Regions from separate parts of the Fusobacterium sp. genome, predicted to be linked through region 1. Evidence: riboswitches for the same ligand, from Rfam matches in the RefSeq annotation. Region 1 holds a riboswitch; the other holds the start of a gene.

Region 1 (8,397 bases):
TATTTTCAATTACATCTGTAGAAGCTCTTGCTGTGAATTCCTTTTCTCCTATTTTAAAATATATATACACTTCATTTCCCATATTTTCTACTACACTGACAATTCCTTTAATTCTATTTTTTTCTCTATTATTTTCATCTGCCACTTTTATATTCTCTGGTCTTATTCCAAACCATACTTTTTCACCAATATTATTTTTTAATTTTTCATACATTTCTTTACTTAAAGTTAAATAAGTATCAGTACTCAATTTTATTATAATATTTCCATTTTCCTCTAAAAGCTCTCCTTCAACTATATTCATAGTTGGTGAACCTATAAATCCAGCTACAAATTTATTTACAGGAGAATTATATATATTCATTGGAGTATCTACCTGCATAACTTTTCCTTTATTAAGTACACATATCCTGTCCCCCATTGTCATTGCCTCTACCTGATCATGAGTCACGTATACCATTATAGTTTTTTTGCCCTCATTGAGAAGTTCTTTATGAAGCTGTGTTATTCTTACTCTCATAGATACTCTTAATTTAGCATCTAAATTAGAAAGAGGCTCATCAAAAAGAAATACTTTTGGTTCTCTTACTATAGCTCTTCCCAATGCTACTCTTTGTTTTTGACCTCCTGACATTTCTTTAGGTTTTCTATCCAAAATATCACCTATTTCAAGTCTTTCAGCAGTTTCTCTTACTCTTTTATCTATTTCTTTCTTAGGAAATTTTGCCATTTTTAATCCAAAAGCCATATTTTCATAAGCAGACATATGAGGATAAAGAGCATAATTTTGAAATACCATAGCTATTCCTCTATCTTTAGGGGGAAGACCATTTGACATTTTTCCTTCTATCCATAATTCTCCACTTGTTATATCTTCCAGACCAGCTATCATTCTCAGCATAGTTGATTTAGCACAACCAGAAGGACCCACTAATACCATAAACTCTCCTGATTTTATTTCCAAGTCTATCCCATGAACAGCTTTAAAACCATTAGGGTATACTTTTTCAATATTTTTTAAGATAACTCCACTCATATCTGCTCCTTTTTTGTATTCTTCAATAGAAATTATACCACATTTTTTCTTTGTTGTATAAAAACAAAAAGATAACTTGTTATTTTTACTCTATTGACAATAATATTTGAATGTGATACAATTCATAAAATAATTAAATCCATAGAGAGAGATGGAGGGACAGGCCCTTTGATATCTCAGCAACCTGCTTTAAGTGTGGTGCTAATTCCTGATAGATGGTTTAGATTCTAAGACTTTAAGCTTTTTTCATCTATCAGGTGGAAAAAGCTTTTTTTATTGGATTCAAACAGGAGATGAACAAATGAAAATTTCAGAATTATTTAAAAGAAAAAAAACAATTGTATCCTTTGAAGTATTTCCACCAAACAATGTATATTCTTTAGAAGATGTTTATTCTTCCATTGATGAACTTGCAAAACTACAACCTGACTTCATGAGTGTCACATACGGAGCTGGTGGTGCTACCAGAGGAAAGACAGTGGAGATTGCCTCAAAAATCAAAAATAACTACAAAATAGAAGCTCTGGCACATCTTACATGTCTGGGAGCAAAAAAAAGGGAAATTGATGATATATTGGAACAGTTAAGAAAAAATAATATAGAAAATATTCTTGCTTTAAGAGGAGATAAACCTAAAGATGGATTTCCTATAGAAGAAGGAGATTTTAAATATGCACAGGAACTTGTTTCATATGTAAAGAAAAAAAGAGATTTTTCAATAGGAGGAGCTTATTACCCAGAAGGTCATCAGGAAACAAATGATCTTCTTGATCTTTTTAACTTAAAAACAAAAGTAGACTCTGGAACTGACTTTCTTATCTCACAGATATTCTTTGACAATGAATCTTTTTATCGTTTCAAAGACAAATTAGACAAGCTTCAAATAAATATACCATTAATTGCTGGTATAATGCCTGTCACAAATGCAAAACAAATAAGAAAAATAACTTCAATGTGTGGGTGCAGTATTCCAAAAAAATTTCAAAAAATATTAAATAAATATGAAGATAATACTCAAGCATTAAAAGAAGCTGGAACTGCATATGCTACTGAGCAGATTATAGATTTAATAACATCTGATATTGATGGAATACATTTGTATACTATGAATAAAGTAGATACAGCTAAAAAAATAATGGCAAATATAGCACATATAAGAGAAGTTTCTGGAGGTAGCAGATAATGATAAATGAACTAAAAAAGAGAATACTAATATTAGATGGAGCTACTGGAACAGCTATTCAAAAATATAATCTTACAGAGATCGATTTTCAGGGAAAAAAAGGTTGCAATGAAATTCTCAATATTACTAGACCTGATATTATTAAAGAAATACATACTGGTTACATAAAAGCTGGAGCTGATATTATAGAAACCAATTCTTTCAATTGCAACAGAATATCTCTGAAAGATTATGGAATAGAAGATATGTCTTACACTCTTTCTAAAAAAGGTACTGAATTAGCTAGAGAAATAGCAGATAATTTCTATAAATCTTCTGGAAAAAAAATATATGTTGCTGGTTCTATTGGTCCCACAAGCAAAAGTCTTTCTCTTCCTATTGGAGATATTCCTTATGAAAGAGAAATTAATTTTGATCAAATGAAAAATATATACTCTGAACAAATAGAAGGTGTTATAGATGGTGGTGCTGACTGCATATTGATAGAAACTATATTTGATGGATTGAATGCTAAAACTGCACTTATAGCTGCCGAAGAGCTGTTTGAAAAGAAAAATATTCAGCTTCCTATTATGATCTCTGCAACTGTAAACAAGCAGGGAAAAATTTTCTCAGGTCAGAGTATAGAATCATTAATTGTTGCTTTAAATAGACCTTCAGTTATTTCTTTTGGACTTAATTGTTCTTTTGGAGCTAAGGACCTTATTCCAATGATAAAAAAAATATCTGCTTTTACAGATAAATATATTTCACTGTATCCAAATGCTGGACTTCCTAATGAAAATGGTGAATATGAGGAAACTCCTGAAGTAACAGCTGGATATTTAAAAGAATTAGTAGATAAAAAACAGGTAAATATTCTTGGAGGATGCTGTGGAACACATTTCTCACATATCAAGTCAATAGCAGATTTAGTAAAAAATAGAGAACCTAGACCTGCCATTTCTAAAGAAAATAAATGCTTTTTATCTGGAAATGAAATATATAATTTTAGTAATAAATTCACAGTAATTGGTGAAAGAAATAATGTAGCTGGTTCTAAGATATTTAAAACATTAATTGAGGAAAAAAACTATATAAAAGCCTTAGAAATAGCCCGTTCACAAATAGAAAAAGGAGCTGCTGTTTTAGATATCAATTTTGATGACGGATTATTGATACCTCATGAAGAAATGGAAAAATTCCTAAGAATAATACAAAATGATCCAATAGTTTCAAAAATTCCTATAATGATAGATTCATCAGACTTTCTCACTATTGAAACTGCTTTAAAAAATATTGCTGGAAAATCAATAGTAAATTCTATTTCTCTAAAAGAGGGAGAAGAATCTTTCAGAAAAAAAGCCAGAATAATAAAAAAATATGGTGCTGCTGTTGTAATTATGGCTTTTGATGAAAAGGGACAGGGAATATCCTTTGAAAGAAAAATAGAAATCTGTAATCGTTCATATAAACTATTAAAAGAAGAAAAATTTTCAGACCTAGATATAACTTTTGATCCAAATATACTTACTATTGGTACTGGGAGTGAAGATGATAGATATAATGGATTAAATTTTTTAAAAACAGTTCAATGGATAAAAAATAATCTTCCATATTGTAGTATTACTGGAGGACTTAGTAATTTATCTTTTGCTTTTAGAGGAAATAACTCATTGAGAGCAGCTATTCATTCTCTTTTTATTGAAATTGCAAAAGAAAAAGGAATGAATTTTGCTATAATGAATCCTAGTGAAAAAATCCCTCAACTGACTTTTGATGAAAAAAATATCATTTTAACATTAATAAATGGTGAAACTGATTCTCTTGAGGCTGTATTAAAACTTGCTGCAAAATTAAAAAATACCTCTATTATAAGTTCTCCTGCCAATAAGATAATAAACAATGATTTTGAATCTTTAAAAACTAGAATAGAAAAAGCCCTTATCTATGGAGGAAGTACAACTTTTGATATAGATATAAATGTTGCTTTAGAAAATATGACACCTTTAGACATAGTACAAAATATCTTAATGAAAGGCATGGATAAGATAGGTATTCTTTTTGAAAAAGGAGAACTCTATCTTCCACAACTTATAAGATCTGCAAGTGTTATGAACAAAGCTGTAGATATTCTCAGACCTCACATGAAAATAAAAGCTGATATAGGAATAAAAGGTAAAATTCTTATGGCTACTGTTGAAGGAGATGTTCATGATATAGGAAAAAATATTGCTGGAACAGTTTTAAAATGTAATGGTTATGAAGTAATAGATTTAGGAGTTATGATAAGTAAAGAAAAAATATTAGAAGAAGCTGTAAAAAACAATGTGGATATTATTACCTTGAGTGGGCTTATCAGCCCTTCATTAAAGGAAATGGAAAAAACATTATCTCTTTTAAATGATAATAAAATATCTATTCCTGTTCTTATAGCTGGAGCTGCTACATCAAAATTACATACAGCAGTTAAACTGGAACCTTTATATGAGAAAAGAACTTTTCATACTACAGATGCTTTGGATACTCTTACAATAATAAATAAACTTATCTATAGTGATAAAAAAATATTTATGGAAGAAAAAACAAAAGAACTCAGAGAACTCTGCAATATTTATTTAAATACTAAAAAAGAAAATTTAGAAAAAGAGAGATATTTAAAAGATGATTTTACCTCAAAAGTTATAATTCCTAATCAATTAGGAAAAAAATATATAGAATTTTCTCTCGAAAAAATTGAAAAATATATTAACTGGAATTTTCTTTTACATAATATGAAAGTTAAAAATACTCCTTTAGAAGAACAGACATTAAATGATGCTAAATATATTTTCAATAAAATGAAAGAAAATAGTATAAAAATAAGATGTTCATTTGGAATTTTCTCTTGTATAAAAAATTCAGATACTTTAACAATAAATGATAAAGATAAAAGCTGGAATATCTCTTTCATAAGGGGAAAGAGCAAAAATAAAAATATTGGAATAAGTGATTTTTTCAATAAAGAAGATTTTATAGGAGCTTTTGTTATTTCAGTAACTAGTTCTTTATTCACTCAAGATAATTATATGTGTATAATGGAAAATATCCTTCTTACAAGAATTGCAGAAGCAGCTTCTGAATTTTTAGAAGCTTATCTGAAAGAAGAAAATATCTGGATATCAAATATCAGACCTGCAATAGGGTATTCATCAATTCCAGATCATTCCATTAAAAAAATTATTTTTGAAATCATTGATGGAGAAAAAACAGGAGCATCACTCACTAATAATTTTGCTATGTCTCCCTTGAGCACAGTATGTGGTATCTATATTTCCAATCCAAAAAGTTTTTATTTTAATTTGTAATAATTTTAAATACCTGATACAGTATATATATTAAATTTGATCAACTAAAGGAGAAATATTATGATAATTGTATATGCAAAATCTATTGTACCTGAAGAAAATATTGATAAATATTTAGAAATAGCAAAAAAACTGGCAGAAGAGACAAGAAAAGAAAATGGAAATATTTTTTATGAAATGATACAAGACACAAATAATAAAAATGTTCTTGCCTTTATAGAAAAATGGGAGAATATGGAAGTTTTAGATAAACATATGAAAACTTCGCATTTTACTACACTTGTTCCTCAATTAAATGAATTGAGAGAGGGAGAATCTGAACTTACTATACATGAAATTTTATTTTAAAAAATAAGGCAGTCTGTTTATAAAAACAGACTGCCTTTTTATTTGTTAATCTCTGCATATTCCTTGTTCTTTTGCTACCTTTTCAACTGCATCTGCTACTGCATCTGCTACTCTTCTATCAAAAGCATCTGGAATAATATAATTTTCATTCATTTCTTCATCACTAATTAGAGAAGCTAGTCCTCTTGCTGCTGCAAGTTTCATTTCCTCAGTTATTTTCTTAGATTTTGCTCTTAAAGCTCCTTTAAATAGTCCTGGAAATACAAGAACATTATTTATTTGATTTGGATAATCTGATCTTCCAGTCCCTACTATTTTTGCTCCTCCCGTTAAAGCATCTTCTGGCATTATTTCAGGAGTAGGATTTGCCATTGCAAATATTATAGCATCTTTATTCATTGTTTTTACCATTTCAGCAGTAAGAATATTTCCTACAGATACTCCAATAAAAACATCCGCTCCTTGTACAGCAAAAGCTAAATCTCCAGCAAGGTCATTCGGATTAGTTATTTCAGCCAATTCTTTTTTAGAAAAATCATAAGATTCCTTATCACTTCTTCTAAGAATTCCTGGTTTGTCAAGAACTAATATTTCTTTTACTCCTAGGTCTCTTATAAGCTTAGTTATCGAACTTCCTGCTGCTCCTGCTCCATTTACTACAACTTTAGCATCAGAGAATTTTTTACCAACAACTTTAAAAGCATTAATAAGTCCAGCAGCAACTACTATTGCTGTTCCGTGTTGGTCATCATGAAATACAGGAATATCCAATTCTTTTTTTAGTCTAGTTTCTATTTCTATGCATCTAGGCGCTGAAATATCTTCTAAATTTATTCCTCCAAGTCCTGGAGCCAATAATTTTACAGTTCTTATTATTTCTTCTGGATCTTTAGTATCTAAGCAAATAGGAATTGCATCCACTCCTGCAAATTCTTTGAATAATACACATTTTCCTTCCATTACAGGAAGCGCTGCTTCTGGTCCAATATCTCCAAGTCCTAACACAGCTGTTCCATCAGTAATAACTGCAACCATATTTCCTTTAGCTGTATATTTATATACATCTTCTTTATTAGCTGCTATTTTTCTGCAAGGTTCTGCAACACCTGGAGAATAAGCAAGACTCAAATCATCTTTATTGGCTACTTTTACTTTTGAGACTATTGATATCTTCCCTTTGTTTTTTTCATGCATTTCTAATGCTCTTTCAAATACTGTTGGCATAAATATCTCCCTCCATTTTTATAAAATATTTTTTAAAAATTTATTTTTATTTTTTATAACAGTGCAAACTATATTTAAATAATATATATTTGCTTTTAAAGCCTTATATGATGTATTATATTCCCTTTTTGCACAAAAGTAAAGTGTTTTCTTTTTATTTTGTTTTATTTACGTATTTAATCTCTAATATTGATATAATAAACTTAAAGTAGTACATATATTTTCTGAAAATATTTTTTTAAAATATTTTTTTCATAAGTGTACAATATATATTATTTATTATCTTATTTCTTATAAAAATTTAGGTGATTGAAAAAATTTATTTTTCAGTCACCTAAATTTTATACAATATTTTATTTTAATATATTTAACTTTTTCAATTTTTCCTCATTTTCTTCTACAAATTCCTCAGTAATAGCATAAGATATAGTTTTAGTAACTACTATTGCAGTTCCATCAAAAGATATTTCTACTTTTTTATCTTTTTCCAAAAATTCTTCTCCTCTTTCTACAGCCTTAGCCAAATTTTCTGCATCTATTCTATCTTTTAATCTACCTCTCATAAAAATACCTCCTTTATTAATGTATTATTACTATTATATATTATACAAAATTAAAATTTCTTTCCTTTAAAATAATAAAAAAGAAGATAACTAAATATCTCCTTTTATGGCTATATAAATAATGAATATAAAAAGTTTGTTACTATTTCGGCTACTTATTTCCTCCAATGATATAACTAAATATTATTTTTTCAGTTAAATCTCTATATTTTAAACTATCTATCATGGATACTTGTAAAAATTGCAATTTCTTTTATATTAAGAACAAATTTTTCTATAATTTCAACTTTATCTTTTGCAAGAACTTTTCCAGCAGCTTCATAGATAATATCTGCCAAATCTTTGACTCATTTTTTTATATTTTGGTTATTTATTTAAAGCTTTTTTTAGTTCCTCTACTTTATCAATTTTCTCCCATGGAAGATCTAAATCTGTTCTTCCAATATGTCCAAATGCTGCCAAGTCTTGATATTTAAATTTTCCACTTCTTAATTCAAGTGCTCTTTCTATTCCTCTTGGTGTCAGGTCAAATACTTTTCTTACTGCTTCTGCTAAATCATATTCATCTACTTTTCCTGTTCCAAATGTATCTACTTTTACTGATGTTGGTTCTACTACTCCTATTGCATATGACAACTGGATTTCGCATTTGTCTGCTAAGTTTGCTGCTACTATATTTTTAGCTACCCATCTTGCTGCATATGCTGCAGATCTGTC
Region 2 (25,091 bases), on a different contig from region 1:
CTTTCTTTTTTTATCTTTGCATCTATTTTATCTGTAAAGCTGCTTGCAAGAGTGTTTTCTCTATCAGAATACTGAAATATATGAATTCCTGAAAATTTTATTTTTTTTATAAGATCATACGAATTTTGGAACATTTTTTCAGTTTCACCTGGAAATCCCACTATTACATCAGCTGTATATTCCATATTTTTTACTTTTTCTTTTAATTTTAAAAGTTTTTCTTCAATAAGAGAACTTCCATATTTTCTTCTCATTCTTTTTAATATTTCATCATCACAGGATTGTAAAGAAATATGGAGATGAGGCATAAGTTTTTTATTTTCAAACATATCAATAAATTCATCAGAGATTTTATCTGGATAAACTGATCCTATCCTTACTCTTTGTAATTTATTTATTTTTAATATAGTTTTTAAAAGTGACTCAAAGTTTTCTCCTTCATTAAGATCTTCACCATAAGCTCCTAAATTTATTCCTATAAGAATAACTTCTTTAAATCCTTCTTCTACTAATTTTTCTATTTCTTTAATTATATTATTTTTCTTTCTTGATCTGCTTTTTCCTCTTGCAAAAGGAATTTTACAATAAGAACAAAAATTATTGCATCCATCTTGAATCTTAACATAAGCTCTAGACATTTCTCTTAGTGTTGCAAATTCATATTCTGTATATTCATTATCTAAAAATATATTATGATTTTTTATTTTTTCCATAGTTCTGTTTTCTATATCTTCTATAAAGTTAACTATAGCATTTTTATCAGTATTTCCAATCACATAGTCTATCTCTTCCATTTCTAGAAGTTCTTTGCTGTTAGTTTGAGCATAACATCCAGTAACTATTACTACACCTTTTGGATTTATTTTTTTTGCTCTTCTCAACATATTTCTTGTTTTTCTGTCTGCCACACTAGTAACAGTACACGAATTTACTATATAAACTTCAGCCTCTTCTTCAAAAGCTGTTTCAGTATATCCTTTTTTCAGTAATTGATTTTTTATACTCTCAGTTTCATATTGATTTACTTTACATCCTAAAGTATAAAAGGCTACTCTTTTATTGAAACTCATTTATTAATATTCCTCCTACTACAATAGAGGCTGTCTCTGCTCTCAATATCCTTCTTCCTAAAGTAACTATCTCTGCTTTTTTCCTTTTCAAAAATTGTATCTCTTCTGGATCAAATCCACCTTCTGAACCTATTATATACAGAATTTTTTTTGGAAGTTTTTCTTTATTTCTCAATAAATTTTTCAATGTGTATTCCTCTTCACACTCATAAGGAACAATTACAAGATCATATTTTTCAAACTCTATCTCTTCAAGCTTTTTTATTTCATCTATTTCAGTAGCTTTAACTGCTTGACATTGTTTTAAAGTTTCCCTTACTATAAGATCCCATTTATCTTTTTTTTCTGTTATCTTAACAATACCTCTTTTTACAACTAAAGGAATTATTTTATTGACTCCAATCTCTGTGAGTTTTTGAATAGTAAGATCCATTTTATCATTTTTTAATATCCCTAGTGCAGCGTCTATCTTTACTTTATGAGAATATCTGTCTTCAAATATTTTTTCTATTTCTAGAATTATCTCTTTTTTATCTATAGAAACAACTTTACAGAAGTATTCTTTTTCACCATCTACAGCTCTTATTTCTTCATTTAACTTTATCCTAAAAACATTTTTCAAATGATTTATGTCACCTTTTTCATTAACTGTAATCCTATTCCCACTAACATTCTCACTTGCTATTATAACACTTATCACTCTAAACTCCTATATCATATCTTTATTTTTTATAAATTCATTTAAAGTAGTTTCTTTTAGAATTTTGGTCATAGCACTGTCTAGTTTACTCCATATACATGTAGTTCCACAAGTTTGTTCACTACATGTTGCTTTATGCTCTTCACTTTCATTACAGTCTATAACTTTATCCTCTTCATCAAGTATTTTATACAACTGATGTAATGTTATTTTATCTGGTTCTTGTGCCAGTCTATAACCACCATTAGGTCCTCTTTTTCCTTCTATTATATTTTCATTTTTTAGTTTAAATAGAATCTGTTCCAGATATTGTACAGAAATATTCTGATCATCTGCAATTTCCTTTATTCTTACTAATTTTCCTTCACCACTTTTTTCAGCTATATATGCTAATGCTCTCAGCCCATATCTAACTTTTGTGCTTATCTTCATTTTCTCCCAGCTCCTTAACACCTTTAAAATGTTCATATGCTCTTTCAGTTACCATTCTCCCTCTGTTAGTTCTTTTTAAATAACCAATTTTTACCAGATAAGGTTCATAAACTTCTTCCAAAGTTCTTTTATCTTCTCCTAACATAAGTGAAAGAGTATCTATCCCAACAGGACCTCCACCATAGTTATCTATGATAGCATTTACTATATCTCTATCTAAATCATCTAATCCTGCTGAATCTATTCCTAATATCTCCAATGCTTTTAAAGAAATTTCTCTGTCTATTGTTCCATTACCTCTTATTTCACAGAAATCTCTTACTCTTTTTAAAAGACGATTAGCTATTCTAGGAGTTCCTCTGCTTCTGCTCGCAAGTTCTTTTGCTCCATCCATTTCTATTTTTACTCCCAGAATATTACCCCCTCTAAGAATAATATCTGTTATCTCTTCCTCACTGTAATATTCCATTCTATGAGTTACTCCAAATCTATCTCTCAATGGAGAACTTAGAAGTCCTGCTCTTGTTGTTGCTCCTATCAAAGTAAAACTTGGAAGTTCTATTCTTATAGACCGTGCAGAAGGTCCTTTTCCTATAATTATATCCAATTCTTTATCCTCCATAGCAGGATATAATATCTCTTCAACAGTATTATTCAGTCTATGAATTTCATCTATAAAAAGTATATCATTTTCTTCCAATGAAGTTAGTATAGCTGCGAGGTCTCCAGCCCTTTCTAATACAGGTCCTGAAGTTATTTTTAAATTAGCTCCCATTTCAGTAGCTATAACTCCTGCAAGAGTAGTCTTACCTAAACCTGGAGGCCCATATAAAAGAATATGATCAATAGAACCTCCTCTTTTTTTTGCAGCTTCTATAGATATTGACATTTTTTCCTTCAAAGAAACCTGCCCTATGTAATCTTTGAAACATCTCGGTCTGAGAGTTTTTTGAATTTCTATATCATTCTCCACTTCTGAAGTTGTAACTACTCTATCCACTTTCCTCTCCTTATATAAACAAACTTACTCCAAACTGAAAAAACCCTATTATTCCTCCTAATATGGCTCCTACCACTTCTATATGTTTTAATTCTTTCTTAGCAAGTGAATATGTTATATCTTCTAGCTTCTCAAGAGAAAATCCATCTACATTTGTTATAATTATTTCTCTAAAGTTTACTTTTTCTTCTAAATAATTAGAAAACATTTCTATAATAGTATCTTTATTTTCCAGAATGGAAGTTTTTATCATATTTTTAATTTTTTTAAGTATATCTTCGCTCATGAATATTGCGAGCATAGGAAATTTTTTAGTTAATTCCCCTTCTAATTTTTCATCAAGAATTTTATCAATCATATCTCCCATTCTTGTTTCTAGTTCTTTTCCATCTAAAGAGCTTGTCACATCTTTTAAAGAAATAAGTTCTTTTTGCACTGTGTCTGCTATACTTATAGCAATTTCATGTTTTCTTTTGGGAATAAGTCCTTGTATCTTAAATAAACCAAAATTTATTTCTTTATATGGTCTGAAAAGCATCTTGATAGCTACATAGTTAGTTATCCATCCAATCATTGCCCCTATACCTACTATAAGAGCTAATTTTATTAACATAGTATTTAATTCTGTCATTACATTTCACCTTCAAATTTCATTAAAATTTCATTACTTCTCTAGTAAACTATTTTATCATAAATATTATATTTTTTCAATTATTATAACCACAAACATTACAATCATCATTATTTTTTTATGTTTTATATTTAAAAATAAAAAGAAGATGCCTCAAAAAATTTAAAAACAAAATTCTTACTTTTGTGTCATCTCCTAAGCATATTTTTATTTTTTTTCGTTTTTTTATAATACTCTAATAATATTTTATGATGAATATAAAAAATTGTCAATACAAGCATTTTATTATTTTTACTTAAAATTTCAATTAATAAAAAAACTCAACATACTTAAATCTTTTTTATAAAAATTAAAATTTCATTTTATTTTTTAACATAGATTGTAATTATTAATATAAAAAACAGTTTGATTCCTCAAACTGTTTTTTATATTTTAGTTTTCTTCTCCTGAAGTTCCATATTTAGAAAGAAGTTCTTGATTCTCTCTTCTTTCTTCTTCAATTTCTATCTTTTTAATAGATAATTTAATTCTTTGTTTTTCTTTATCTATCTCAACTATTTGAGCTTTCACTGTTTGCCCTACTGTAAATTTATCTTTAAGATTTTTTACAAAATCTTTAGAAGCCATTTGAGCAGGAATAAATCCATCTATTCCTTTGCTTAGATTAATAAATAATCCAAAGTCCATAATATTTTTTATTTCTTTTTCTACAGTTTCTCCTATTTTATAAGTTTCAAGAGCTACTTCCCAAGGACTTTTTCTTAAAGCTTTAATGCTTCCTTTAATTTTATTATCTTCAGTATTAAGTTCAATAACCTTGAATTCTACTATATCTCCAATATTAAATTTTTTATTTTCTTCTCCTTGCCAATTAAAATCAGACTGATGAATAAATACATCTACTCCTGGTTCTACTTCAGCAAAAATTCCGAAAGGTTTTACTTCAAGAACTTTTCCTTTTAACTCAGTTCCAATTGCATATCTTTCAGCTGCACTGTCCCAAGGATTTGCACTTAATTGCTTTATTCCAAGTTTTAATTTTCTTTCAGATGGTTGGAATTCAATTATTTTAACTTTTACAATATCACCTAATTGAACAAATTCATTTAAACTTACTCTCTTTTTATTCCATGTAAAATCTGACATATGTACAAGTCCTTCTACTCCATCAGCTATTTCTACAAATACTCCATATGGAAGTATTTTTGTCACTTTGCCTTCTACTACATTATCCACTGCATATTGCTCTGCTGCTACTTCCCAAGGATTTCTTGTAAGGACTTTTATAGATAATTTAACATTTTTCTTTTCAGGTTCTAAAGAGATTATTTTAGCTTCTACTTTATCTCCTTTTTTATATTTCTCACTAAGTTTATCCAGTTTTTTCCAAGATACTTCAGAAATATGAACAAATCCTCTTAGATGTTTTAATCTTAAAGAAAGTCCAAAATCTAATACATCTGCTACCTCAGCTTCTACTACATCTCCTACTTTTAATTCAGCAAATTCTTTTTCTTCTTTTTGAAGAGTAATATCTTTTTTAGAGAAAGTTATTTTTTTACCTTTTTTATCTTTATCTGGTTTGATATCTTTTATCATCACTGTAATATCTTCTCCAACTACTTTATCTCCATCTTTCATAGAAATTTCAGATAAAGAATTAGGAAGGAATCCTTGGTGGAACATAGCTTCGACCATATATCCACCCTTTACTCTTTTTACTATTTTTCCAGTTACAGTTTCTTTATTTTCAAAAGCCTCTTCTAATTTTTTCCAGTTATCTTCCATATCTATTCTTTTTCTAGAACCGATTATGAATTCTCCCTCATCAGTTTCTCCAATAAGAAGTACTTCTACTTCATCTCCTATATTATAGTTTGCTAGTTCTTCACTTCTCACTCTTACACTTGTTGGTTGTCCAGGTACATCTAAGTAAGCAAAATTTCTATCTACTTGAGACAATACTCCCGTTACCCTTACTTTTGATTTTTCCTCTGTTGGTAAATACTCATTCAACAGAGCTTCAAATTCTTCGTAATATTCGTTATTAGACATTAAAGATCCCCCTTATTTTATTTTCTATATTAATTACTATTTCTTCTGGTGTTGATGCTCCAGCTGTGATACCTATCTTTTCACAGCTTCTGAACCACTCTTTTTCTATTTCGCTTTCATCTTGTACTAAATAAGTGGATTCATTTATTGATTTTGATATATCATAAAGTTTTTTAGTATTAGAGCTGTTTTTACCACCAATGACTAATAATATATCCACATCCTTCGCTAATTCTTCTACTGCTTGTTGTCTTACTTGTGTTGCTCCACACACCTTATCTGATATCTTAACATTTGAATAGTTATTTTCCAAGAAACTTTTTATTTTTTCTAAAATTTTTTTATTTAAAGTTGTTTGTGTCAAAAGGCAATATTTTTTATCTCTCTCTATTTCTGTATTTATAATTTCTTCAAGATTTTTAAAAACCTTAATATTTTTTCCAAAAGAAATTATTCCTTTTACTTCTGGATGTTCTTTATCCCCTACAAATAAAATCTCATATCCTTTAGTTTCCATTTCTATGAGAGTTTCTCTTATCTGAGTTACAAAAATACAAGTTGCATCATATATTTTTATATTTTTTTCTTTTAATATATTATACACTTTTTCAGATGTTCCATGAGCTCTGATTATAACTATATCACCACTTTTTAGTATGTCCTTTTTCTCTAAAATATCTTTTTCCTCTATTGTTTCAAAACCCTCTTTTTCAAGTTTTTTTACTACATATTCATTGTGAACAAGCATTCCAAGTATATATATTTTTTTCCCTAGGTTCTCAGGTTCTTTTAATACATTATAACATGTTTCAATAGCTCCTGATACTCCAAAGCAGAATCCCATATGTTTAGCTCTTATTATTTCCATTTTATTCCTCATTAAATTTTTTAACTTCTATTAGATTTACCAATGCATCCAGCATTTCATCTTCATCTGGACCATCAGCAATTAATTCCAATGTCCTTCCTTGTTCAGCAGCTAAAAGCATAAGTCCCATTATACTTTTTCCATTTATTTCTTCTTCATCACATTTAACTGTTATATCAGAATCATACCCTGTTACTAATTGTACAAACAGTGATGATGGTCTTGCATGGAGTCCTGCTTTATTTTTTATTTGAACTTTTCTGCTTTTCATAAAAATATCACTTTCCTTATCTTGTTCTATATATATTTTTTTAAAATCTCTTTTACTTCATTTGAATCATGACATTGTAAAATTTTAGTTCTTAAAGGTTTCAGTAACCTATAATCAAGATTTCTTATTAGAGCCCTAGCTGGAAGTATTGAACCACCTACCATACTTAAATTTGTAATCCCCATACTTAAAAATGCTACTATAGCCTTCTGTTGTCCTGCCATTTCTCCACAAATTGATACTGGTTTCCCATATTTATCAGCAGCTTCTTTTATTTGAGATATAGCTCGTAATACAGCTGGATTATAACTATCATACATCTCTGAAACAGTTTCAGATAAACGATCAGCAGCTAATATATATTGTGTTAAATCATTTGTTCCTATACTGAAAAAATCTACTTCTTGAGCAAAAATATCTGCCATCATTACTGCAGAAGGTACTTCTATCATTATTCCTACTTCTATATCTTCTTTAAAATTTTTACCTTCCCCTCTTAATTCTATTTTTACCTCTTCCAAAAGCATATTTGCTTCCCTTATTTCATTTACATTAGTTATCATTGGATACATAAGTTTTACATTCTTATTATATGCTGCTCTAAGTATTGCTCTCAACTGTATTTTAAATATATTTTTTTCACTTAGGGAAAATCTTATCCCTCTCAAACCTAAAAATGAATTCATCTCAGTTTTCATTTGAAAATATGGAAGTTGTTTATCTGCTCCTATATCCAATGTTCTTATAATAATAGAACTTTTTTCATCAAAATTTTTAATTATATCATTATATGAAGTAAGTTGTTCTTCTTCGTCAGGAAAGGCAGTATTTTTCATATAAAGAAGCTCTGTTCTCAACAAGCCTATTCCATCTGGTGTAACAGCTTCTATTTCTTCTTTTGTGGTTTTACCACTAATATTAAGATTCAATGAAACTTCTATGCCATCTAAAGTTACAGCTGGAAGAAAAGCAGCTTTTTCCATTTCTTCTTTTTTATGATTAAATTTTTCTATTTTACTCTTATATTCTTCTAAAATTTTTTCATCTGGTTCTATTATAACATAAGAATTCTGTTCAGTAGTATCTAAAATTACATCTTTTTTCCAATCATAACTGAAAATATTTTTTATTCCCATCAAAGTAGGTATCTCCAAAGCTTTTGCTAAAATCGCAAGATGAGAAGTTTCTCCTCCATATTCCATGATTATCCCTTTTAATTTTATATTTTCATGATACATGTTTAATAATTCAGTTGGAAATATCTCTTCTGTTATAAGTATTTTTCCATTTAAATCAACCCATTCATTTTTTCTTGAGTTTAAATTTCTGATTATTCTCTTTTCTACATCTTTTATATCCAATACTTTTTGTCTATATATAGGATTTTCTAATTTATTGAATAAAGAAATATATTTATCTGTAACCATTTTAATAGAATCTTCTGCCTTTGTTCTATTTTTCTGTATATCATTCTCAATGTCAGAAGTATATACAGGATCATCAAGAATCATAAGATGTGCTGTTATTATTTCTAGATCTTTTTCTCCTATTTTTCCGGCAAGACTTGTTTTTAAACGTTCTAAAGATTCCTTTGCCATTTCTAAGCCATCTCTGAATTTCTCAATTTCTGTATTTATTTCTCTTTCATCTAAAAGTGCAGTTATTCCATTATTAGACAATTCTTTCTTATCTAAAAATACTCTTCCTATTACAATTCCTTCAAAAGCAAAAGTTCCCTTTAAAATTTCCACTTTATACCACCCCTTATTATATCTTTAGTGGACTATATTAAATTATATCTCATTTTAATTCATTTTTCAATTTATTTACTTTTTTAAAAAAAAATTTTTAAAAATTTTATTGATTATCATATTCACTTGTGCTACAATCATAAAATAAAAATTAATACAATAAATTTTATACTCCATATAAATTTGATTCTATATATACAACATATATAATTATGTAACAAAAACATGTTTATAGAAAATATTTTTATCTTTTTTAAAGGGGAGGCGTTATAAAAATGAACACTATGCTAGAAGTATTTGGTATCCATTATTTTTCCGAGCTTGAATTAAAGAGCAGAGTTCCTAGTTCTATATTCAAGAAGTTTAAATCTGTTCAACTTGGTGAGGCAGAAATGTCTTTAGAAGTAGCAGATATCATCGCCAGTGCTGTAAAAAGCTGGGCTACTGAAAAAGGTGCCACTCACTTCACTCACTGGTTCCAACCACTTACTGAACTGACTGCTGAAAAGCACGAATCATTCATCTCTATCACTTCTGATGGATCTATCATGTCACAATTTTCTGGAAAAGACCTTATAAAGGGAGAAGCTGATACTTCTTCATTCCCAAATGGTGGACTTAGATCTACTTTTGAAGCACGTGGATATACTGCTTGGGATACAAGTTCTCCTATGTTCTTAAAAGGGGAAGGTTTATCTAAATCATTATATATTCCTACTGCTTTTGTTGGATACAATGGTGAGGCTCTTGATAAAAAAGTACCTCTTTTAAAATCCATCAAATCTATTGAAGCTCAGGCTTTAAGAATTCAGAGACTCCTGGGAGATGATAAAACTGAACATATTGATGTGACATTAGGTGCTGAGCAAGAATACTTTCTAGTTGAAAAAGAATTCTGGGATAAACGTCTGGACCTTGCTCTTGCTGGAAGAACTCTTTTTGGTAATCTTCCTCCAAAAGGTCAAGAAATGAATGATCACTACTATGGAACTATTAAAGAAAGAGTAGGATGTTTCATGGCTGAACTTGATGCTGAACTTTGGAAAGTTGGAGTTATGGCAAAAACTAAACATAACGAAGTTGCTCCTAATCAATTTGAACTTGCTCTTATGTTTACTTCTGCTAATGTAGCTGTAGACCAAAATCATCTCACTATGGATATTATTAAAAAAGTAGCAAACAGACATCATCTAGCTGCTCTTCTTCATGAAAAACCTTTTCAAGGGGTGAATGGCTCTGGAAAACATTGTAACTGGTCACTTGCAACTGATACAGGAATAAATCTTTTCAATCCTGATAATTTATCAAAAGATAATTTACAATTCCTTCTTTATACAATGGCTGTAGTTGAAGGTATAGACAGATATGCTGATATTCTTAGGGCATGTACTGCCACTCCTGGAAATGACCACAGACTTGGAGGTCATGAAGCTCCACCTGCTGTAATTTCAATATTTCTTGGAGAACAATTACAAGAGCTTTTAGAAAATATAGGTAATACTGAATTTAATGAATCTGCTGATGGAGGTACTCTTGATATAGGAGTTCACATCCCTAAAATTGCAAAAGATCTTTCAGACAGAAACAGGACTTCTCCATTTGCATTTACAGGAAATAAATTTGAATTTAGAATGCCTGGATCGAGTGCTTCTGCTTCTACACCAGTATTTATGATAAATACTATTGTTGCAGATATCTTGAAAGAATATGCTGACTATCTTGAAAAGACTGACCCTACAAAACATATAAATAAATATATAATAAAACTTATTAAAGACAGATATCCTAAGCATAAAAAAATTATATTCAATGGAAATGGATATGAAAGTTCTTGGATTGAAAGAGCAGAGGAGCTTGGACTTTCAAATTTAAAAAATACTATAGAAGGGATCCCTGTATTTATAAGAGAAGAAACTATTGCTCTTTTCGAAAGAAATGAAGTTTTATCTAGAAATGAACTTTATTCAAGATTCAAAGTTTATAGTGAAAGATATAATAAACAGACAAATATAGAAATCTCTACTGCTATAAGAATGGCAAGAAATGAAATATATCCATGTATTTCAAGATATATAACTAATATTTCTCAAATGATAAACAGTGTAAGAGAAGCTCTTGGTGAAGAACAATTCATTCAATATGACAAAGAACACTTAATTAAAGTAATAGGATATAAAAACCAACTTAAAGATACTATCACTGAATTAAATGAGGGATTAAAAACTGCTGTTGCTATCCCTGATGAATATGAGAGAGCATGTTATTATAACAATGAACTTATCCCTGTACTTACTCGTATGAGAACTATTGTTGATGCACTTGAGCTATTGATAGAAAAATCTGTCTGGCCTATACCTACTTATTATGATTTATTATTCAGACTATAAAAATATACTTCTATAATTCTGAGGAATCTCTGAAAGTTTAGAACTTTCAAGGGATTCCTCTTGTTTTATTTTGTATTTCCATGATAGAATATATCAAAAATATAAAGGGGTACAAAATGAAAAAAATAGATTTCCTCATACTTACTTTTCTTTTTATATGCAGCATTATAGTCAAATCATCTTTTGGATTCAGATTTCTTTTTTTACTCTATACTTCTTTAATAATATATAGAAATATAAGCATTAGATCTGAAAAAAGCAGTTTTTTTAAATTTTTAAAAAAAATCTGTAAACTTGGATACTGTTTTTTTATTCTTACTTTTATCCTTATTGAAGGAATAATTCTAAAAGACATATTAGTCAATAAAAATAAAGACCCTAAAGTAAAATACCTCATTGTTCTTGGTGCTGGACTAAAAGGAGATATTCCATCAGAAGTATTAAAGTATAGATTAGATAAAGCTGTAGAATATCATAAAAAAAATCCAGATACAATCTTTATTGTTTCTGGAGGTCAAGGAAAAGATGAGTGGATATCTGAAGCAGAAGCTATGAACATATATCTCTCTAAAAAAGGAGTTCCTTTAAAAAATATCATCAAAGAAGATAAATCTACTTCAACATATGAAAATCTAAAATTTTCTGATAAAATAATCAAAGAAAAAGGTATAACTGGAGATATTGGAGTTATGTCTAACAGTTTTCATATGTATAGAGTCAAATTAATATCTCAAAAATTAAATTTTCCTTTAAAAACTGTTTATGCAAAAACTCCAGCAATAGTCTTTCCTAATTACATGTTAAGGGAATATTTTGCTTTTTTCAATGAATATAGAAAAAAAGAGGTATGATATGCAGATTAACAGATTATTTGAAATACTCTATATATTAATTAATAAAAAACATGTAACTGCTAAAGAACTATCCTCGCATTTTGAAGTATCTGTACGAACTATCTATCGAGATATAGATGTTCTCTGTTCTGCAGGTATTCCTATATATACTTCTCAAGGAAGTGGTGGTGGAATATTCATAGAAAAAAGCTACATTTTAAACAATTCTGCTCTCACTGATGAGGAACAGGAAAAAATAATAACAGCTCTGCAGAGTATCCCATTGTTAAATAATGATGATAATTCAAAGCTTATATCTAAACTGTCTGGACTCTTTAAAAAAAATTATCTCAACTGGATAGAAATAGATTTTTCCAGATGGGGAAACAATGAACAAGATAACCAAAAATATATTCTCATCAAAAATTCTATTATTGGCCATACTATAATTTCTTTTAACTATATCAACTCTTATGGGGAAGCTGCAATAAGAAAAATTTGTCCTGTAAAACTTTTTTTCAAATCTTCATCATGGTATATACAAGGATTTTGCTTAGATAAAAAAGACTATAGAATATTTAAAATCAGCCGACTGTCATCTTTAAAAGTAAGTTCAGAGATATTTGATATTAGTGAACTCCCTTTACCTCCTCCACTAGAAATAAAAACAGAAAATTGTCCATTTTTAATAGAAGTAAAATTAAAATTTCCATCTCATTTAGGTTATAGGATTTATGATAATTTTCTTCCAGAAGAAATAAAAAAAACAAAAGAAGGAAATTATATAGTAACTACCTCTTTTCCATATGATAAATGGATATATAGTTTTATTCTTTCTTTTGGTTCAGAAGTAGAGATTTTAGAACCTGAAGAAATTAAAACAACTCTTTTAAGTGAAATAGAAAAAATAAAAGCAATTTATAAAAAATAACCTGACATGCTGTTGTCAAGTTTCAAGTGTTACAATGAGATATCTAAAATATACAGGAGGGATTAAAATGAATGAAAAATATTGCCAAAGTTGTGGAATGCCTATGGGAAATACTGATGAACTTTATGGAACTAATACAGATGGTAAAAAAAATAATGATTACTGCAGTTATTGTTTCGAAAATGGAAAGTTCAAAGATGAAATAACTATGAATGAAATGGTTGAATTCTGTGTTCCTCATATGACTGAAGCACATCCTGAAATCACTGAAGAAAAAGCAAGACAAATGATGAAAGAGTTTTTCCCTCACTTAAAACGTTGGAAAAAAGACTAAAAATAAAGATACTGGCTGTAATAGCTAGTATCTTTTTCAATTAAAACTCTATATCTTTAATATCAATTATCTGTGCAAAACGATTCTTCCAAATATTATTCATGTAAAAATCATTCAAATCCATAGCACTAAACTTTCCATTATCACAAGTAGTCACTGTATCTTTGGGAATAATCAGCTCATATCCATATTCAAAAGCTGCCTTACAAGTAGTATCTATACAATATTCTGTCTGCATTCCAGTCAATATAATTCTTTCAATATTCTCACTTTCAAGATATTCTTTTAAACCTGTTTTTCTTAAAGCACTGTTATAAATTTTTTCAAATATTTTTTCATTTTCAGCAGGCTGAAGTTTACTATAAATTTCCCACCCAGGAGTTCCATATTCAAGATCACTTCCTTTTCCACTGTCATGTCTTACAAAGATGACTTCTATCCCTTTTGATCTACATACTTTAATAAGATAATTAATATTATCTGTTACTCTCTCAGCATCATGCATGCCATATAAAATCAAAGCTGTCTGAACATCCACTACAAGTAATACTGTTTTTTTCATTTTCCCCCCTAAAAAATTAAAAATATAAAAAAGACCAGATTATTTCCATATAGTATATCATAATTTTTTATAAAAAATACCTTTCTGAATGAGAAAATATTTCATAACAGAAAGGTATTTATCTTTTTTACTAAAATACAGGTACAAATCCACCTTTAAAAGTATCATTAATATAATTTCTTACTTTTTCACTTTGAAAATATTTTATAAAAGTTTTTATATCTTCTCTATTTTCATCTCCTGCTCTCACAGCTATAATATTTATATATGGAGAATCTTTATCCTCAAGAAGAATACTATCCTTAGTAGGATAAAACCCTGCATTAAGTGCATATCCACCATTAATAATAGCTGCATCCACATCATCTATTACTCTGGGAAGTTGTGCTGCCTCTAATTGCTTAAATTTTATTTTCTTTGGATTTTCTACAATATCAAATGCAGTAGCCTGAAGGTCTGTAGGGTCTTTAAGTTTTATCAGTCCTATTCTATGAAAAAGAAGAAGAGCTCTTCCACTATTTGTTGGATCATTTGGTATAGCTATCGTTGCTTTATCTGGAAGTTCTTCTAGTGATTTATATTTTTTAGAATACAATCCTAAAGGTGCTATATATGTTGCTCCTGCTGAAACAAGATTAAGATTTCTATCTTTTTTAAATTGCTCTAAATATGGAAGATGCTGAAAAGAATTTAAGTCAATATCTCCTTCTGCTAGTGCTATATTTGGTGTTACATAATCATTCATCTCCACTATTTGCAGCTCTATTCCTTCTGCTTTCAAGTCATCTTTTATGAGCTCCATAATCTCTGCTCCTGGATAAGAAGTAGTTCCTATTTTTAATGTTTTTCCAAAACATAGTGTTGTCAATAATATAAAAAGTATAAATATTTTTTTCATCTTTCAGCTCCCCTTATCAATTATGTATTTTTATTAGAATGTGGGTACTACTCCACCTTTATAATTATTTAAAATATAAGTACTAACTTTTTCACTTTGAAGTGCTTTTATAAGTTTCACTATATCCTCTTTATTTTCATCTTCTGCTTTTACAGCTATAATATTTGCATAGGGAGATTCTTTTCCTTCTAATAAAAGAGAATCCTCAACTGGAGAAAATCCAGCTTCTAAAGCATAATTTCCATTAATTACTGCTGCATCTACATCAGGAAGAACTCTAGGAAGCTGTGCTGCTTCAATTGGTTTAAATTTTAATTTTTTAGGGTTTTTAACTATATCAAATTCAGTAACATATAGATTCGATGAATCATTTAAAGTAATTATTCCATTATTGTGTAAAAGAATAAGTGCTCTTCCTCCATTTGAAGGATCACTTGGTATAGCTATTGTTGCTTTATCTGGTAATGCTTCTATTGAATCATATTTTTTAGAAAAAACTCCAAGAGGTTCAACATGAATTTTTGCTGCTGAAGCAAGTTTTAATCCTCTTTCAGTTATAAACTTTTCAAGATAAGGGTAATGCTGAAAGAAATTAGCATCTATTTCCCCTTCTGCCAACGCTAAGTTGGGAGTTACATAATCTGTAAATTCAATGACTTTAAGTTCTACTCCTTCAGCTTTTAGATCATCTTTTACAAGATTTAAAAGCTCTGCATGAGGTACAGGTGTAGCTCCAACTTTTAATTCTCCTGCTAATATTGTTGTTCCTACCAATACAAATGCTGCTGCTAATAATGTTTTCAATGATTTTTTCATAAATATTCACTCCTTTTATAATTTAATTTTATTTATCGGTTTCTCTTAGCTCTATATACAAGATAGTTACCAAATGATTGTAATATCTGTACTAGAAGGATTATAACAATTACTGAGTATATCATTATATCTGTTTTAAATCTCTGATATCCAAATCTTATTGCAAGGTCTCCAAGTCCACCTGCACCAATAGTTCCTGCCATTGCTGAAAAACCTATCAGGCTTATTACAGTTACTGTTATTCCATGTATTATATGTGGCATAGTTTCAGGAATCATCACCTTTAATATTATTGTGGAATTACTTGCTCCCAAACTTGAACTAGCTTCTATAAGTCCTCTGTCAACTTCATTCAATGCTCCCTCTATCATTCTGGCAACAAATGGTGCTGCTGATATTGATAAAGGAACTATTGCTGCTGTACTTCCTATTGTTGTCCCTACTATTATTCTTGAAAGTGGAAACAGACAAATCATTAAAATAATGAAAGGAAATGATCTTAAAGTATTAATTATCATTTCAAGAACTTTGTTTAACTTCGGTTTTTCTAAAATATTTCCTTCTTTAGTTATCACTAATAATATTCCTATTGGGAATCCCATTATCAATGAAAATAAAGTTGAAAAAAATACCATATATAATGTCTCCAATGTTGAATCTAAAATCATACTAAATACCATTATAAACTACCTCCACTATAACTCCTGATTCATTGAACCATTCTATTGCTTCCTGTTGCTGCTTTATATCTCCTGATAATTCAATAAATAGATGTCCTACTTTCATTGTAGAAAGATGGTCTATTGAGCCTCCAATTATACTGAAATCTATATCAAATTTTCTTAATGCTTGTGAAATTATTGGTTCTTCTGCTATAGTTCCTAAGAATTTAAGTTTTACTATATATTTTCCCTTAGTTTTCATTATCTCTATTCCTCTTTCCTCTGTACTAGGAAGATAAGAAATAAGTTCTTTTGTTATTTCTTCCTTTGGATTAGAGAAAATATGATGTACACCTCCTGTTTCAACTATTTCTCCATCTGACATAACTGCTACTCTATTACAGATATCCCTGATAACTTCCATCTGATGAGTTATCATAACTACTGTAAGACCAAATTTCTGCTGAATATTTTTTATAAGCTCCAGTATCGAATTTGTAGTTTTAGGGTCAAGAGCTGAAGTTGCTTCATCTGATAAAAGTATATCTGGATTATTTGCTAATGCTCTGGCTATTGCCACTCTCTGCTTTTGCCCTCCACTTAATTGACTTGGATATGAATTCATTTTATCTGAAAGCTCTACTACCTCTAACAGCTCTTTTACTCTATCTTTTATTTTATCCTTATTCCATCCAGCTATTTCTAATGCAAATGATACATTCTCTCCAACTGTCCTTGAAGCTAAAAGATTAAAATGCTGAAATATCATTCCTATTTTTTTTCTTCTTTCTAAAAGATCATTCTTAGAAAGTTTTGTTATATCTATTCCATCTATTACTATACTACCACTTGTAGGTTCTTCTAATCTGTTTAAAAGCCTTATAAGAGAAGATTTTCCTGCCCCACTAAGACCTATTATTCCAAATATATCTCCTTTTTTTACTTCAAGGCTTACATCTTTTACTGCATGAAAGCCATTAGAATATATTTTGTTTATTTTTTCTATTTTGATCATTCCTGTGCTCCTCCATATCTATATTTAAGTAAAAAAAAATCTCTACTGCCATCAAGGAATAGAGATAAATTACACTAATTTTATTAGTCTATCCATCTGTCTGGAATTAGCACCACACCATAATGGCAGGTTGCTGAAACATCATAGGGCCAGTCCCTCAGTCTCTCTTGATGGTTGATTCATTTGTTAGAAGTATATTATAACTTTTTTCAATTTATGTCAATACATTTTTTAAAATTTTTATAGACTGGAAAAAAAATTTCATATACAATACTGTATAAAGTTAAATAAAATGGAGGAAGTTATGACTTTTAATTATTTTAATATTATAAAAAATGATGTAATAACTATAACAGGTGCTGGGGGTAAAACTTCTCTTTTATATTTTCTTGCAGAGAAACTTTCAAAATTTGGAAAAGTTCTTATAACTACTACTACAAAAATTTATTTCCCTTCTGAAGAAAAATATGAAACTCTTATTATAGGAAATAAGATTTTTTCCGGAAAAAATAAAAATATAACTATAGCTGGAAGTAAAGTTGAAAATAAAAAACTTCATTCTTTATCTTATGAAGAAATAAAAAGTATTAAAAAAAATTATGATTTTATTTTAATTGAAGGTGATGGAGCAAAAAATAAATTATTAAAGGAATGGAATAATTATGAACCTTGTATTCCTGATTTTTCTACAAAAATAATTGGAGTAATCAATATGGATATACTTGATTTAAATATCTCTGAAAAAAATATTCACAGATTTGAACTTCTAAAAGAAAAATTTCCTGATGATATAAATAAAAAAATTACTTCTGATTTTTTACAGAAATATATCTTATCAGCTGATTATTTTAAAAATTCCAGTATAAATTCAAAAAAATATCTTTTTTTTAATGGAATTGATGAAGAAAAGTATCTTAATAAATTTCATACAACTCTAAAAACAGTCTATAAATTATATGAAAATGCTTTTTCTCCAAGAGTATTTATGGGAAGCCTTAAAGAAAAAGATATATATCCTTTAAAAAAATTAGATGCTGTAATTATGGCCTCTGGATTTTCTAAAAGAATGGGAAAAAATAAACTCTCTCTATCATACAATGGAATCCCCCTTTTAGAATCAACATTACAAAAAATTCTTCATATTCCTTTCAATAAAGTTATCATTTGTGGAAGAGAAAAATGGATTGAAGAACTTGCTTATAAATATAATTTTAATTATTATTATAATTCTTTTGCTGATTTTGGGCAAAGTGAAAGTATAAAACTTGGAATAGAGAATTCCACAGGTGAAGGAATAGCTTTTTTTCCTGGAGATCAGCCTTTATTATCTGAAAATACAATTTTAAATCTATATTATGAATTTCAGAAAACTAATCTTATAACTGTTCCTGTAGTTGAAGAAAAAAGATTTTCTCCTGTATTTTTTCCAGAAGATAAAAAAGAAGAATTACTAAAACTAGAAGGAGATATCGGTGGAAAAAGTGTTATTAAAAAAACTCCAATCATTAATCTTGTTAAATTTTCTTCTGAAAAAGAATTTAAAGACATAGATACCATTGAAGATTATATGTATATAATTAATAATAAAAAATAATAAACAGAGCTCTGGAAATTTAAAATAACTCAATTACCAAAAAGGTATAAAATACTAAAAAATTTTCAAATTTCTAATATTATACAACTATGAAAAAAATAAAAGAGGCTGCATAAATTAGTTCGTAAATCACTAATTTGCAACAGCCCATTTTTTTCTACTTACTTAAATATCTTATATTTTTTCATTGTTTCTTCCAATCCAACTTCAATAACATTGTCCCAAAATTCTTCTCTATTTTCAGGATAAGATATTGGACAACTTAATCTCTGCTGATGTTTTACAGACTCTGAACTTTTTCTTTTTTCCATTTCCATATCAGTTTTCATTTTATTAAGAATATCTTCTCCCTTTTCATTATTGACAATAACCAATGAAAGTCCTCTCTTATCATATTTTTCAGGAGAAAATTCTTCTATTCCAAAATAATCAGCAATTGTTATATCTGAAACTCTATGAGTATCAGTAAATCTGCATGCTGAACAAGATGGACGACTTATTGAAAGCAGACCAAAAAACATTTTATAGAATCTTTCATCTCCTTGAACATCATTCATTTCAGTTGTAGAAAAAAGAAAAGATTTATTGCTGTTACTTCTGCTCCAATCTAGTTTTTTAGTTCTAAAATGTACTTCATCAAGTATTCCGCCATTTTCTTTTTCTAATATTTTTTTAAATTCTTCCCAAATAAATGGACTTGGCACACTATGACATATTAGGTCACAAATATATAAGTTTTTCTTTAAGGATGTATTGCCTACATAGGCTTTAAGTCCTGCACATTGACATGGAGTTCCAGAAAATAAAATTTTTCTTCCAGCTATTAATTCTTTCTTTATTTGGATAAAAATATCTCCCAATTCACTTTGTACATATTTAGAGAATCTAAATCTATCTCTTTCTTCACTTGTTTCTGCCATTTTATGTACAACACAAAAATTATCATCAAAATCAACTCCGCATATTATCCCATTCTCTTTTAAAAAAATATCTGAAACAGCTGTAAAAGCTCCTCCAGAAGTTGAATTTTTAAGAACATCATTACTTTTGTGTATTGCCAAATAGAAATCTCCTTCAACTTTATTTTTAAGTTCCTTTTCATTTATAACAGGACAGATTTTTTTACACAATTGGCAATCTATACAAAGAGATTGATTGATTTTAGGATACAAAAATTCCTCTCTATCAGCTGTCATTTTTATTGCTTCTTTGGGGCAAACATTATAGCAGGCACTGCATCCGCAGCAATCCTCTTTCTTTTCAAATATGTATTCCATTTATTTCTCTCCTTTTGTTACTGTATCCCATATATAAATATGCTTCATATATTGCCATAAATATCCACCCTATTCCCATTCCTACAGCGACTCCTGATATTCCTATATATTTTGTAAGTATATACGATAGGATTATTCTAATAGGAATTTGAATAAGTGTTGCCACTAAAGTTACATCCATTCTTCCCAATCCTCTGAAAAATCCCTGCAATGTATTACAAATTGCTGTAAGTATATAAAAAAAGACTATTGTCCTTAAATACATTTTTCCTAAAAATATTGTTTCTATCTCACTTGAATCAATAAAAATTTTCATAATTGATTCTGAAAAAATAAATATAAATATTGCTGTTATTACACAATATAATAATGACATAGTTAAAGCCCTTTTAAAACCTTGAAATATCCTTTCATTTTTTCCAGCTCCTCTATTCTGAGAAATAAATGTAGTAAGAGCTGCTCCCATACTATCTCCTGGAGTAAGTATAAATCCATCTATTCTGCATCCAGAATTAAAAGCTGCTATTGAGTCTATTCCTAAAGGATTTACTGCTCCTTGTACAAATACAGCTCCTGTGAAAATTATAGTTTGCTGAACTGCATAAGATAAGCTATATGACATTGTTTTTTTCAACAAAATTAAGTCTATTGTAAATTCTTTTACCTTTAATCTAAGAACAGGCATTTTATAGTAAATATTTAAAATTGAAATAATTACTGCTGCTATTTGAGATATAACAGTTGCATAAGCAGCACCCTTTACTCCTAGCTTTAATTCTTTTATAAAATATATATCTAATCCAATATTTAAAATTACTGATATTATCAATATAACTAAAGGTGTTTTTGAATCTCCAACAGCTCTCATTTCAGCAGATAATATATTATATAAAAAAGAAAATTCCAGTCCTATTATTATTATCTGTAAATAATCTTCTGCCATTCTCATTATTTCTGGTGGAGTCTTCATTAAAATCAGTATATATTTTGTACCAAATAATGCAATAATAGAAAGAAGAAAAATAAATATTATGCCTGCTTTTATTGTTGTTGCTATTTCTCTCTTTAATTTTTCCATATCTCCAGAACCATAAAATTCAGCCATAAGTATAGCTGATCCCAATGAAAAACCAATTACAAAAAATATCAATATATTCATTATAGGTCCAGCTGTTCCCACTGCTGCTAATGCCTCTTTTCCACTGAATTTCCCTACTATTACAGCATCTGCAGCATTATACATCTGTTGAAAAATATTCCCTAAAAATATAGGTATTGCAAAGAAAAAAATATTTTTTGTTACATTCCCCTCTGTCATCTTTTTCATATTTATTGCCTTTCTAAGATTTTATGAAATCATTATTAATTTTATTTTGATTTTTTAAAATCATTTTAACACTATACATTTTTTTTGTCAATAAATTATTATTGACATTATTCTCAGAGCAAACTAAAATATTATCATAATAATTCTTACAGGAGCAATCTTATGAAAACTACTATTGAAAATTCTTCATATAAATCTGATCTTACTAATAAAGATAAAATAATATTAGATTATATACTTCGCAATAAAAAAACAACCTGTTTTCTTACTTCCAATGAAATAGCTGAAATTCTTAATGTAAGCCCTTCATCTGTAGTCAGATTATCAAAAAAAATCGGATTTGAAAACTTTTCAGCATTTAAAAAAGCCTTGCAAATGGAGATTGCTGATCAAGAACCATCTTTTGATGTAAGGGAAATTCCTTATGAAAAAATAGAACAATATGATAAGCTTTCTGAAGTTGAATTAATTAAAGCATTTAGACAGAATGTACTAAAAAATATTACTGCTGATATCTCCACTAAAGAGGATAAAAAATTTATAGAAACTGCTGATATCATTTCAAAAGCTAAAAGAGTATTTATTGTAGGATACCGTGCCTGTGCAGGTCTTGCTTCTACATTTGGAATAATGCTTTCCTGTATAAGACCTAATGTTTTTGTTTTAAATGATAATGGGCCTATTGTTGACAGACTTATTGATCTCAATAAAAGTGATGTGGTTATTGCTATCTCTTTCAATCGCTATTCACAGAATACAAAGTTTGCTGTTCAAATGGCAAGAGATACTGGAGCTAAAATAATTTCTTTTACTGACTTTTATACCTCCCCAATAGCACAGAAAGTAGATAAGGTTATAATTAATAGTGTAGAAAATTTTAGTTTTTATAATTCATATACCAGTTCTCTAATGAACATAGAAACAATTGTTGCTCTAGTGAGCAGAAAGAACATAGTAGAAAATAAAAAACGTCTTATGAAAATGGAAAAGTATCTGGAACAAAATGGTGAATATTAAATATACAAAAAGCAGGATCAGTATCAATCCTGCTTTTATTTGTTATTTATTTTTTCTATCTATATAGTGAGTATGGAAAAGTTTATGTGTCATAACTCCATAAGGTTTTCCTAATGATTCTCTATAAAGATCTATAACATATCTATTATTATGAGATGTTCTTATTTCTTTGTGATAATCTATATTTTGAATAGCTGCTGCTCTTGTTTTTACAATATCAAAGTTTCCATGGTGGTACGGTTGTCCTCCTCCACCTACACATCCACCTTTACATGCCATCACTTCTACAGCATGAAAATTTTCTTCTCCAGATTTTATTTTTTCTACAACTTTTCTGGCAGCTCCTAATCCATGAACTACAGCAAGTCTAAGAGTTTCACCTCCAACTTTTACTTCTGCTACTCTTAATTCTTCAAACCCTCTCATAGGAACAAAATCTACATCTTCCAGTTTAGTTCCAGTAGCCCATTCATACAATGTTCTTGAAGCAGCTTCCATAACTCCTCCAGTTCTACCAAAAATATCTGCTGCTCCTGTAGATTTCCCCATAGGTGAATCAAATTCGCTTTCTTGAAGTGAATTAAAGTCTATATTATATTGTTTTAAAATTCTTCCAAGCTCTCTTGTAGTTAATGAATAATCTACATCTGGGTTTTGCTCAACTGTAAATTCTTCTCTAGATGCTTCATATTTCTTAGAAATACAAGGCATTATAGATACACATACAAGATCTTTTTTATCTATTCCCATTTTTTCAGCCCATACATGCTTTGCTAAAGACCCAAATATCTGTTGTGGTGATCTTGTAGTTGAAAGATTATCTAACATTTCTGGGAAATTAAGCTCTACAAATCTTACCCATGATGGACAGCAAGAAGTAAATAATGGAAGTTTTATATCTTTATTTCCAGCTAAATAATCATCTAATCTATGTTTTAATTCTGTAGCTTCTTCCATTATAGTTATATCTGCTGCAAAATTTGTATCAAATACTCCATCAAACCCTAATTTTTTAAGGGCTGTAACCATTTTTCCAGTTGAGTCTGTTCCAGCAGGTATTCCAAAAAGTTCCCCAATGGCTACTCTTACAGCTGGAGCAACTTGCACTATAACTTTTTTATTAGGATTTATAAGGTCACGAGATAATTTAAAACTATTATCAGTTTCATACAATGCTCCAACTGGGCATACAGCTACACACTGCCCACAGAAAGTACAGTCAGTTTCAATAAGATTTCTATTAAAAGCTGTATTAACTACAACATTGAATCCTCTATCTATTCCTGTAAGAATTCCACAAGTTTGAATATCTCCACACATAGTTTCACATCTTCTGCACATGATACATTTTGTGATATCTCTAGTTATAGAAATCGAATGCTGTTTATCATGAATTGCTTCCTTTCCTTCAAATCTCATTTCTCTCAGTCCAAAAGAGATAGCAAGTTTCTGAAGTTCACATTCTCCATTTTTTCCGCATATTAAGCAATCTTTTGGATGATCTGAAAGCATAAGTTCTACTACCATTCTTCTTTTCTGCATTACTTGAAGAGAGTTAGTTACTACTTCCATTCCTTCAACTATTGGAGTTGTACAAGAAGGAAGAAGCCTGTTCATTCCTTTTACTTCTACTACACAAACTCTGCATGATGCACAGTTATTTTTATATCCAATATCATCCATTTGCATATAGCACAAGTGCGGAATATGTATACCAGCTTTTAATGCTGCATTCAGTATAGTTGTCCCTTCTGGTGCCAGTACTATTTTTCCATCTATCTTAAGTCTTATCATTCTCATTTTATTCGTTCACCTCATCAGAAATATTATAGTTTTACAATTGCACCGAATTTACAAGTCTCATAGCAAGCTCCACATTTTATACAGATTTCATTATTTATTTCATGTCTGTGTTTTACAGTACCTGTAATAGCATCTATTGGACATACTCTTGCACAAGCTGTACATCCAATACATTTATCTGTAATAGAATATGTAATAAGTTTTTGACATGCTCCAGCAGCACATCTCTTATCCACTACATGCTCAACATATTCATCATAAAATTGAGCTAATGTAGAAAGAACAGGATTAGCAGATGTTTGCCCCAATCCACATAGAGAAGTTGCTTTTATTCCTTCAGATAACTCTTGTAAAAGATGAAGATCTTCCAATGTCCCTCTTCCTTGAGTTATTTTATCAAGCATTTCATAAAGTCTTGTATTTCCCACTCTGCAAGGTGTACATTTCCCACAAGATTCATCAAGAGTAAATTCCAGGAAGAATTTTGCAATGGCAACCATACAGTCATCTTCATCCATTACTACCATTCCTCCAGATCCCATGATAGAACCTTTTTTACTTAAAGTATCAAAATCTATTGGAGTATCAAGGTCTTTTTCAGTCAGACATCCTCCAGATGGCCCTCCTGTCTGTACTGCCTTAAATTTTTTATTATCTTTGATTCCTCCACCAATTTCAAATATTATTTCTCTTAAAGTTATTCCCATAGGAACCTCAACAAGTCCCACATTATTAATTTTTCCTGCTAAAGCAAATACTTTTGTTCCTGGAGATTTTTCAGTTCCCACTTCTCTGAACCACTCTTTTCCATGTAAAAGTATTCCTGGTACATTTACCAAAGTTTCAACATTATTTAC

The links. Region 1 has a riboswitch for S-adenosylmethionine ahead of metF (methylenetetrahydrofolate reductase [NAD(P)H]). Riboswitches for the same ligand answer to the same signal wherever they lie in the genome.
Region 2: linked by a shared signal. The riboswitch ahead of E6771_RS10525 (methionine ABC transporter ATP-binding protein) and the one ahead of metF (methylenetetrahydrofolate reductase [NAD(P)H]) in region 1 are both predicted to bind S-adenosylmethionine.

The regions. Positions count from the first base shown of each region.
Region 1 covers NZ_JAWDXO010000002.1:49,345-57,741, forward strand. The annotation lists gene E6771_RS01430 (sn-glycerol-3-phosphate ABC transporter ATP-binding protein UgpC) at 1-1,036, opposite strand, end outside; SAM riboswitch class I at 1,173-1,258, shown strand; gene metF (methylenetetrahydrofolate reductase [NAD(P)H]) at 1,338-2,219, shown strand; gene metH (methionine synthase) at 2,219-5,545, shown strand; gene E6771_RS01445 (putative quinol monooxygenase) at 5,606-5,893, shown strand; gene E6771_RS01450 (NADP-dependent malic enzyme) at 5,939-7,117, opposite strand; gene E6771_RS01455 (hypothetical protein) at 7,471-7,680, opposite strand; gene E6771_RS01460 (hypothetical protein) at 7,896-8,018, opposite strand; gene metK (methionine adenosyltransferase) at 8,047-8,397, opposite strand, start outside.
Region 2 covers NZ_JAWDXO010000024.1:2,115-27,205, reverse strand. The annotation lists gene mtaB (tRNA (N(6)-L-threonylcarbamoyladenosine(37)-C(2))-methylthiotransferase MtaB) at 1-1,070, opposite strand, end outside; gene E6771_RS10605 (16S rRNA (uracil(1498)-N(3))-methyltransferase) at 1,057-1,770, opposite strand; gene E6771_RS10600 (Rrf2 family transcriptional regulator) at 1,780-2,202, opposite strand; gene ruvB (Holliday junction branch migration DNA helicase RuvB) at 2,180-3,202, opposite strand; gene E6771_RS10590 (DUF445 domain-containing protein) at 3,213-3,833, opposite strand; gene E6771_RS10585 (30S ribosomal protein S1) at 4,266-5,888, opposite strand; gene ispH (4-hydroxy-3-methylbut-2-enyl diphosphate reductase) at 5,881-6,756, opposite strand; gene E6771_RS10575 (HPr family phosphocarrier protein) at 6,758-7,027, opposite strand; gene ptsP (phosphoenolpyruvate--protein phosphotransferase) at 7,054-8,778, opposite strand; gene E6771_RS10565 (glutamine synthetase III) at 9,054-11,165, shown strand; gene E6771_RS10560 (ElyC/SanA/YdcF family protein) at 11,282-12,016, shown strand; gene E6771_RS10555 (YafY family protein) at 12,018-12,929, shown strand; gene E6771_RS10550 (zinc ribbon domain-containing protein) at 12,997-13,263, shown strand; gene E6771_RS10545 (cysteine hydrolase family protein) at 13,304-13,825, opposite strand; gene E6771_RS10540 (MetQ/NlpA family ABC transporter substrate-binding protein) at 13,956-14,723, opposite strand; gene E6771_RS10535 (MetQ/NlpA family ABC transporter substrate-binding protein) at 14,757-15,539, opposite strand; gene E6771_RS10530 (methionine ABC transporter permease) at 15,572-16,219, opposite strand; gene E6771_RS10525 (methionine ABC transporter ATP-binding protein) at 16,209-17,216, opposite strand; SAM riboswitch class I at 17,306-17,393, opposite strand; gene yqeC (selenium cofactor biosynthesis protein YqeC) at 17,521-18,810, shown strand; gene E6771_RS10515 (Coenzyme F420 hydrogenase/dehydrogenase, beta subunit C-terminal domain) at 18,972-20,087, opposite strand; gene E6771_RS10510 (MATE family efflux transporter) at 20,071-21,414, opposite strand; gene E6771_RS10505 (MurR/RpiR family transcriptional regulator) at 21,577-22,431, shown strand; gene E6771_RS10500 (NADH-dependent [FeFe] hydrogenase, group A6) at 22,474-24,231, opposite strand; gene E6771_RS10495 (NADH-quinone oxidoreductase subunit NuoF) at 24,258-25,091, opposite strand, start outside.